Linked DNA regions of Blastochloris tepida. The protein of the gene in region 2 interacts with the protein of the main gene of each other region in a pairwise test. Links are inferred from orthologs where the notes say so. Each region holds a gene or a part of one and is shown on either strand. Other genes may lie near its edges.

What was found. Proteins that work in one complex are often made in the same cells at the same time.
Region 1: the proteins of BLTE_RS00335 (region 2) and rplK interact in binary tests that used the Escherichia coli proteins (3 or more experiments, as listed by UniProt). The link is inferred for Blastochloris tepida from one-to-one orthologs.

Annotation. Positions count from the first base shown.
Region 1 is NZ_AP018907.1:1,931,388-1,935,067, forward strand. The notes cover bases 880-3,680. They hold rplK (50S ribosomal protein L11), read right to left. Parts: upstream 2,596-3,680; coding sequence 2,164-2,595; downstream 880-2,163. Other genes in these bases: rplJ (50S ribosomal protein L10), read right to left, coding at 880-1,041; rplA (50S ribosomal protein L1), read right to left, coding at 1,449-2,159; nusG (transcription termination/antitermination protein NusG), read right to left, coding at 2,697-3,227; secE (preprotein translocase subunit SecE), read right to left, coding at 3,241-3,438. Also shown: rplL (50S ribosomal protein L7/L12), read right to left, coding at 102-479; more of rplJ, read right to left, coding at 523-879. UniProt on the Escherichia coli protein: Forms part of the ribosomal stalk which helps the ribosome interact with GTP-bound translation factors.
Region 2 is NZ_AP018907.1:81,961-87,248, reverse strand. What follows is about bases 2,433-5,288. They hold BLTE_RS00335 (50S ribosomal protein L11 methyltransferase), read right to left. Parts: upstream 4,393-5,288; coding sequence 3,472-4,392; downstream 2,433-3,471. Other genes in these bases: BLTE_RS00330 (ATP-dependent helicase), read left to right, coding at 4,887-5,288; BLTE_RS00340 (thioesterase family protein), read left to right, coding at 2,584-3,093; BLTE_RS00345 (FAD-binding oxidoreductase), read right to left, coding at 2,433-2,442. Also shown: BLTE_RS00350 (AsmA-like C-terminal region-containing protein), read right to left, coding at 1-642; more of BLTE_RS00345, read right to left, coding at 1,039-2,432. UniProt on the Escherichia coli protein: Methylates ribosomal protein L11.

The DNA of each region.
Region 1 (3,680 bases), 1.9 Mb from region 2 along the record:
ATGCGACGGAACCGGTGACGCGACGCCACACCGCCCGGCCGCCGGGCGGAATGCGTGCAGCGGCCCCGGAACGATGTCCCGAAGCCGCCGCACGCGACGTCTCACTTGAGTTCGACCTTGGCGCCGACCTTCTCGAGCTGCGCCTTGATCTTGTCGGCCTCTTCCTTGCCGACGCCTTCCTTGATCGGCTTGGGCGCGCCCTCGACCAGATCCTTGGCCTCCTTCAGGCCGAGACCGGTGATGGCGCGGACTTCCTTGATGACCTCGATCTTCTTGTCGCCGGCCGAGGCCAGGATCACGTTGAACTCGGTCTTCTCCTCGACCGGAGCCGCAGCGGCGGCAGCGCCCGGCGCCGCGGCAACCGCGACGGCGGCAGCGGCGGACACGCCCCAGCCCTCTTCGAGCAGCTTGGTCAGCTCGGCCATTTCGAGCACGGTCAGAGCGGACAGCTCGTCGTAAATCTTCTTCAGGTCAGCCATTGATAATGGTCCTTATCGGTTCGAACCGGAGTTTCGAGAAGCCTCACGCGGCTTCGCGCTTTTCGGCATAGGCCTTGAGCAGGCGGGCCATCTTGGCCGACGGCTCCTTCGACAGCTGGGCGAACTTGGTGGCGGGCGCCTGGAGGACGCCGACCAGCTTCGCACGCAGTTCGTCGAGCGACGGCAGCGAGGCGAGCGCCTTCACACCGTCGGCATTGAGAGCCGTCTTGCCCATCGCGCCGCCCAGGATCACGAACTTGTCGTGAGCCTTGGCGAAATCGAGGGCGGCCTTGGGAGCGGCCACCGGATCGTCCGAATAGGCGATCAGCGTCGGCCCCTTGAGCAGGGGCGCGATGGTGGCGACATCCGTGCCTTCGAGCGCGATCTTCGCGAGGCGGTTCTTCGCGACCTTCACGCTGGCGCCGGCCTTCTTCATCTGCTTGCGCAGGTTCTGAAGCTGGGCGACCGTGAGGCCGGAATAATGGGCGACGACGACGACGCCCGAGGCCTTGAACACCTCGTTGAGCGACTCGACGACGACCTTCTTTTCCGCGCGATCCACGCTTCGTCTCCGTTGGCGGCGCGATCAGGGATCGGCCGCCGGTTGCACCTGCCGGCCTGTGCGGCGGAACGCTGTCCGCCTCGCAGGTCGGCGCTCGGGTTGCCCTGTCCCCCCGGGCGCCGCGAGCGGGCCGAGGTGCTGGTTCGAACCGATCGCCGGGAAAAGCCAGATGCTGGCCACGCCCGGGCTCGGCTGATCCCCCGTCTGTGCAGGCCCAGAAGGAACTTTTCGTCCCTCAAGGATTAGGCCGTTGCCGGCACCTGCAGTCTCGGACAGGACGAGGCCGGACGGGCAAGCCCGCCGGCCCCACCGTGCCGGGGATCACCCGGCGACGGATCTCTTGGCGCATCCGGCCGAAGCCGGAGCCAAACTCTCAAATAAGCGTTCTTGGTGCAGTTTGTCAGCCCCTAAACTGCCTTTTCGCCGCCAATCACTGTGGACGGCTCGACCTTGACCCCCGGCCCCATGGTCGAGGAGATCGCCACACGCTGCAGATATGTGCCCTTGGCGCCCGGCGGCTTGGCCTTGACCACCGCGTCGGTGAAGGCGCGGATGTTCTCGACCAGCTTGTCGGTCGTGAACGACACCTTGCCGATGCCGCCATGGATGATGCCGGCCTTCTCGACGCGGAACTCGACCGCGCCGCCCTTGGCCGCCTTCACCGCGCCGGCCACGTCCATGGTCACGGTGCCGACCTTCGGGTTCGGCATCAGGCCGCGCGGGCCCAACACCTTGCCGAGGCGGCCGACCAGCGGCATCAGGTCCGGCGTGGCGATGCAGCGGTCGAACTCGATGGTGCCGCCCTGCACGATCTCCAGCAGATCCTCGGCGCCGACGATGTCGGCTCCGGCCGCCTTGGCCTCGTCGGCCTTGCCGCCGCGCGCGAACACCGCGACGCGCACCGTACGGCCCGAGCCGTTCGGCAGGTTGCAGACGCCGCGCACCATCTGGTCGGCGTGGCGCGGGTCGACGCCGAGATTGAGCGCCACCTCGACAGTCTCGTCGAACTTGGCCTTGGACCGCGACTTGATCAGCTCCACCGCCTCCGGGAGGGTGTAGAGCTTGGCGCGATCGATGCCCTCGCGGGCGGCGCGGATACGCTTTCCGGCTTTGCTCATGACCTTACCCCACCACCTCAAGGCCCATCGAGCGGGCGGAACCTTCGATCATGCGCGCGGCCGACTCGATCGAGTCGCAATTGAGGTCGGCCATCTTCTTCTCGGCGATCTCACGGATCTGCGCGGCGGTGACGCGCCCCGCCTTGGGGCCGCGACCGGGCGTCTTGGAGCCCGACTGAAGACCGGCGGCCTGCTTGAGGAAGTAGGACACCGGCGGCTGCTTCATCTCGAAGGTGAAGGAGCGGTCCTGATAGGCGGTGATGATGACCGGGATGGGCGTGCCCTTGGTCATCTGCGCCGTCTTGGCGTTGAACGCCTTGCAGAACTCCATGATGTTCAGGCCGCGCTGGCCGAGCGCGGGGCCGATCGGCGGCTGCGGCGTCGCGGCGCCCGCCGCCACCTGCAGCTTGATGTAGCCGGTGATTTTCTTTGCCATCTCTCACTCCCGTGGCCGGATGCCCGGCCGATTCAGGGTTTCGTGGTGCGGGTCGGACGCTTGGCCGGCGCCCTCGCCTTCCACATCGAGCCGGTCGAAGCTCAGAGCTTCTCGACCTGCCCGAACTCAAGCTCGACCGGGGTGGGCCGTCCGAAGATCGACACCGCCACCTTCAGCCGAGACCTCGCCTCGTCGACTTCCTCGACGAAGCCGCTGAACGAGGCGAACGGGCCGTCCGCCACGCGGACCTGCTCGCCAACCTCGAAACTGATCGTCGCCTTGGGCCGTTCCACGCCCTCCTGCATCTGGTGCAGGATGCGGTTGGCCTCGGCCTCGGAAATCGGGATCGGCTTCTTGTCCGCTCCCAGGAAGCCGGTCACCTTCGGCGTGTTCTTGATGAGGTGATAGGCCTCGTCGGTGAGGCTGCACTTCACCAGCACGTAGCCCGGGAAGAACTTCCGCTCCGAATCGACCTTCCGGCCGCGCCTGATCTCGACCACCTTTTCGGTGGGAACCAGGATCTGCTCGAACAGATCGTTCAGCCCGCGGCTCGCCGCCTGCTCGCGAATCGATTCGGCGACCTTCTTCTCGAAATTCGAATAAGCGTGGACGATGTACCAATGAGCCGCCATTGCTGCGTGACCTTCAGCCGCCGATCGACAGCAGCGCCGACAGGCCGATCCGAATCATCCAGTCGACGAGCATGAAAAAGACGGCGGAGGCGACGGCCATGATCAGCACCATCACCGTAGTGATGGCGGTCTCCCGGCGCGTCGGCCAAGTGACCTTCTCGGTCTCCGAGCGGACCTGCTGCAAGAATTCGAGGGGATTGGTCTTCGCCATGATGTCCGCTTGAACGATTCCGCTTGAACGAGTCTGCGTGAACAATTCCGTCTGATCGACACGTCCGCCGCGCCCGCTCCGCCGGGCTCTGGCTGCCTCGTATCGGCCCCGAGGCCGGGTCGAAGCCGGAAGCCGGCAATTCGGATGCCGGAAACCGACCGTGGGTCCGCCGCCTTGGCTGCTGCGGGCCGGAGCCGGCAGAAGCCGAGGCTGGCAGGAGTGGAGGGACTCGAACCCCCAAC
Region 2 (5,288 bases):
GGCGAGCCGGCCGGTCAGCCGCCCGCGCGGACCGTCCAGCCTGAGATCGTCGGCGGCGAACCGCAGCCGCACCCCGTCCGGCGCGGCCGAGGCGATGAGCCGCAGCGTGGCGCCGACCCCGGCGACGGTCGCCCGACCCTGCAGCCGCGCCAGCGCCTCGGTCCCGCGCAAATCGCCGGTGACATCGAGATCGTCGATGGCGAGCGTGCGGCCGGCGGCGCGGTCGCGGATCGCGACCGCCCCGCCCTCCACCACCAGCCGGCGGGCGGCGATGGGAATGGCGAGCCCCGGCGATCCGAGCGCCTCGGTATCGATCTCGATGCGGGGCTCGACCAGCACCAGCTCGCGCGCCTGGATCTCGCCGCGCAGCAGCGGCCACAGTTCGAGGCTGCCGAACGCCTCGGCCGCATCGAGCCGCCGGCCCTCGCCGCCGATCGCGACCTCGCGCAGCACGAAGCGCGGCGTCGGCAAAAGCTGGGCATCGATCGGCCCGGCGATGGTGACCCGCGCGCCGAAGGCCGTGGCGAGCCGCGACTCGAACAGCGCGCGCTGCGCCCCCCAGTCGATCAGGAACGCCGCCGCCAGCGCGCCGAGCGCGGTGACCACGGCGGCGATGGCGAGACCGAGCAGCGTCGACTTCATGGATACTCCGGCGCGATGGATTTTCCGGTGCGTCGGCCGTCGGACCGGCTGCGACGGTGATGGTCCGCACAGCCACCCTCCGCGCAAGAACAGGTCTCGCGCAAGAATTGTGACCGCAAAGAATATCACGCAGACGTGTCACAATGAAGAATAGGGCTCCGGCCGCACAAGCCTTCGAGCCGCACTCCGGCCACCGAAAATCGCCCTTGGCGAACAAAGGATCGCCGCCATGGCGGTTTCCGGGGTCGCGAAGGACGGCCGGAGGCGGCCCGGGCGGCCCAAACCGCCCGGCCTGCTGCGAGGGCGGGATCGTTTGCCGGCTACAGCGTCAACATCCTGTTGCGCCAAGATTCGGAGCGCCAAGATTCGGAGCGCCAAGATCTGCAGCGCAAAGATCTACAGCGCGAAGATCTTGCCTGGATTGAGGATGTTGTGCGGGTCGAGCGCCCGCTTGACCGCGCGCATGGCGTCGAGCGCGCCGTCGCCGAGTTCGGCGCCGATATAGCCCATCTTGCCCTGGCCGACGCCGTGCTCGCCGGTGCAGGTGCCCTCCATGGCGATCGCCCGGTCGACCATGCGCTTCAGGAACGTCTTGCAGCGCTTCACCTCGTCGGCGTCGTCATTGTCGATCACCACCAGCGCATGGAAGTTGCCGTCGCCGACATGGCCGACCATCGACACGGTGAGGCCGAGCTCGGCCGCGTCGCGCTTGGTCTCGGCGGCGCAGTCGGCGAGCCGCGAGATCGGCACGCAGACGTCGCCCGACAGGCCCGAACAGCCGGGGCGCAGCGCCAGCGCCGCCCAGAACGCGTCATGGCGCGCCTGCCACAGCTTGGAGCGGCGCTCGGGCTCGGTCGCCCAGTCGAACGGGCCGCCGCCCAGCTCGGCGGCGATCTCGCCGAAGCGCTGCGCCTGCTCGGCCACCCACGCCTTGGTGCCGTGGAATTCCAGGAACAGCATCGGCGTGACCGGCAGATCGAGCTTGGAGTAGCGGTTGGAGGCAGAGACCGCGACCTCGTCGAGCAGCTCGATGCGCGCCACCGGAATGCCGCTCTGGATGGTGGCGATGGTCGCCTCGCACGCCGCCTCGATCGACGGGAACGGGCAGATGCCGGCCGAGATCGCCTCGGGGATTCCGGACAGCCGGATCGTCAGCTCGGTGATGATGCCGAGCGTGCCTTCGGAGCCGACCAAGAGGCGGGTGAGATCGTAGCCGGCTGAGGATTTCTTGGCGCGGCTGGCGGTGGTGATCACCTCGCCATTGGCCAGCACCGCCTTCAGCGCCAGCACATTGTCCTTCATCGTGCCGTAGCGCACGGCATTGGTGCCGGAGGCTCGCGTCGCCGCCATGCCGCCGAACGAGGCATCGAAGCCGGGATCGATCGGAAAGAACAGGCCGGCGTCGCGCAGATAGCTGTTCAGCGTCGAGCGGGTGACGCCGGGTTCCACCACCACGTCGAGATCCTCGGCATGCACCGCGACGATGCGGTTCATCTCGCGGGTGTCGATGGAGATGCCGCCGAACGGCGCATTGACCTGGCCTTCCAGCGACGAGCCGGTGCCGTAGGGAATGACCGGCACGCGGTGCGCGGCACACAGCCGCACGATCTCCTGCACCTCCTCGGTCGAATGCGGAAACACCACCGCATCCGGCGGCTGCGGCGCCACCCAGGTCAGCGTGTGGGCGTGCTGGTCGCGCACCGCCTGCGACGTGGTGCAGCGGGCGCCGAAGCGTTGGCCGAGGGCGGAGACGACGGCTTCGACCGCCTCCGCGGGCGGCCGGCAGAATGATGCGGACATGATGGCCCTTCCGGATCCGGAACCCGTGCCGCGGTTCCACCGTTTCCTCTTAGCAAAACAACCGTCAGTCATGCGACCGTTTCCGTTCGACGGAAAAGGAGGCACAATGCCGCCCCACGGACCATGAATGCGGAGGGTCCGATGCTTGACCGCGTCGACTTCGTGCCTGTCTTTTTCGCGCCGTTCGTTTCTTCGCCGATGGTGGTCGATCCCGGCTGGATCGACTACAACGACCATTTGAACATGGCCTACTACAACGTGCTGTTCGATCGCGCGATGGACGAGGCGATGCTGCTGGTCGGGCTCGGCCCCTATTATGTCCGCCACAAGGGCGCGTCCTACGTCACGGCGGAGGTGCACGTGCGCTACATGCGCGAGCTGAAGGCCGACGACCCGGTACGGGTGACGGTGCAGCTGCTCGATTATGACGACAAGCGCGTGCACGTCTTCCAGCAGCTCTATCACGCCACCGAAGGCTGGATCTCGGCCACCTCCGAGCAGATGGCGCTGCATGTCGACCTGATGCGCAAGAAGACCGCGCACTTCCCCGACGACATCCTTGGCCGGCTGGCGCTGATGAAGCAGGCGCACGACCGGCTGACGCCGCCTCAAGGCGCCGGCCGCCGCATCGCCATGCCGCGCCCGGCGTGAGGGAAGCCGTCGTCCCGGGCGAGCGATAGCGCCGGCGCGTAGGGCGCAATAGCGAAAGCGTATTGCGCCGGTCAGGCCGGCCGGCGGTCATGGCCAAATGGCGGAATACGCTGCGCTATTCCGCCCTACGATTGCTGGGGAGAGCTTCGTCGTCCCGGGCGAGCAAAGCGAGACCCGGGACCGTCCGCCGAAAGAACACGAACTCCCAAAACGATCCCGGCTCGCGCGGCCTTTGGCCGCTTGGCCGGGATGACAACCCTCCCCCGCGTCATCCCGGGCAAGCAGCGAAGCTGCGAGACCCGGGATCGTCCGCAGAACAAAGACGAACGCCACAACGATCCCGGCTCGGCGCGACGCGCCGTCCGGGACGACAGCCCCTCACGATGACCGCGGCAGCTCCATGTCGAGGCTCACCCAGCCCTCCAGCGTGCGGCGGCGGATCAGTCGCAGGCCCTGGCCGCGATAGGCCGCGACCACCGCGCGGGCATGGCCGGGCAGAAGCCCCGACAGGATGACCCGCGCGCCGGGCGCCAAGAGCCGGCGGATCTGCGGCGCGAGCCCGATCAAGGGCCGCATCAGGATATTGGCGAACACCAGATCATAGGGGCCGGCATCCACCACGCCGGCGCGCGTCAGCGTGCCGGCCTGCAGCACCCGCACCCGATCGGCCGCCTTGTTGAAGCGGACATTGGCGCGGGCGGTGACCACGGCATCGCGATCGATGTCGGTGGCGACCACCGGCAGCCGCGCCGCCCGCGCCGCCGCCAGCGCCAGCACGCCGGTGCCGGTGCCGACATCGAGCGCCCGCAGAGTGGCCCCGCCGGCGCGCCGCGCCTTGTTCCACTGATCGAAGCCGATCAGGCAGCCACGCGTGGTGCCGTGGTGGCCGGTGCCGAAGGCCAGCGCCGCCTCGATCTCGATGCCCAGCGCATTGGCCGGCACGCGGTGGCGGTCGTGCGCGCCGTGCACCACCACGCGCCCCGCCTGCACCGGCTTCAGCCCGTCGAGCGAGGCGGCCACCCAGTCCTTGGGCGTGAGCGCCTCGAAGACGAGGGCAGCCGCGGCCTCCGCGCCGGCCGCCAGCGCCACGAGGTCACGCACCGCCGCCTCATCCGGCGGATCGGCGAAATAGGCCTCGACGCTCCAGCCGGACTCATCGGGCAATTCGAACGCCGCAACCGCGGTCTCGGCCGGATCGAAGCTCTCGCCGATCAGGTCGGCGACGCGGCGGGCATCCGCCTCGCTGGTGAGAAGCCGGGCAAGGGTGGAGGGGCTGACGGGCTGGAGACCTTCGCGCATGGGGAGCGTTTTCCGCAAAAGTGTGAAGCGGTTTTGCGACAGAAAACGCGACCAACCGGAAACCGGAGCGTTTTCCGCAAACCTGTGAAGCGAACCCCGGCTGATCGGCTCGAAGCGGCCTTCGGCCGGAAGCCGCCTCTTCCCTCTCCCCTTGTGGGAGAGGGTGGCGAGGCCGAGCAAGGCGAGGTCGAGCCGGGTGAGGGGTACATACGGCGTGTTCTGGAGAATGAACCCCTCACCCGCCTCGCGATCTTCAATCGCTCGGCACCCTCTCCCGCAAGGGGAGAGGGGAAGAAAGAGCCGGGCCAATCACCCGGAATCCGTTCAACGTGGTTCTGCGATGAAACCGCGGCCAAATCAAACTCTGCCTCGCCGCCCGGGTGGGCGCCGCTCTATACCCCCAACATACCCCCGGCCCTCGCCATTGCGCCCTGCCGGTGCCATTTTGTTCCCGAAAACAGAATCAGGCCGCCTGTCGCGGCCGGGAGACCGGATTGACCGACCATCGCGACCCGTCGCCTAGCGCCGCCCCGCCCGCCCCACGGCCGGGCGGGCTCGCCGCCCGCGCCGCGGCGCTGACGCAGCGTGCGCCGAGCTATCTCGACGGCCTCAACCCCGAGCAGCGCGGCGCGGTGGAGACGCTCGACGGCCCGGTGCTGGTGCTGGCCGGCGCCGGCACCGGCAAGACGCGGGTTCTCACCACCCGCATCGCCCACATCTTGGCCACCGGCCGCGCCTACCCCTCGCAGATCCTGGCCGTGACTTTCACCAACAAGGCGGCGCGCGAGATGAAGGAGCGCATCTCCGCCATGGTCGGCGAGGCGGTGGAGGGCATGCCCTGGCTCGGCACCTTCCACGCCATCGGCACCCGCATCCTGCGCCGCCACGCCGAGCTG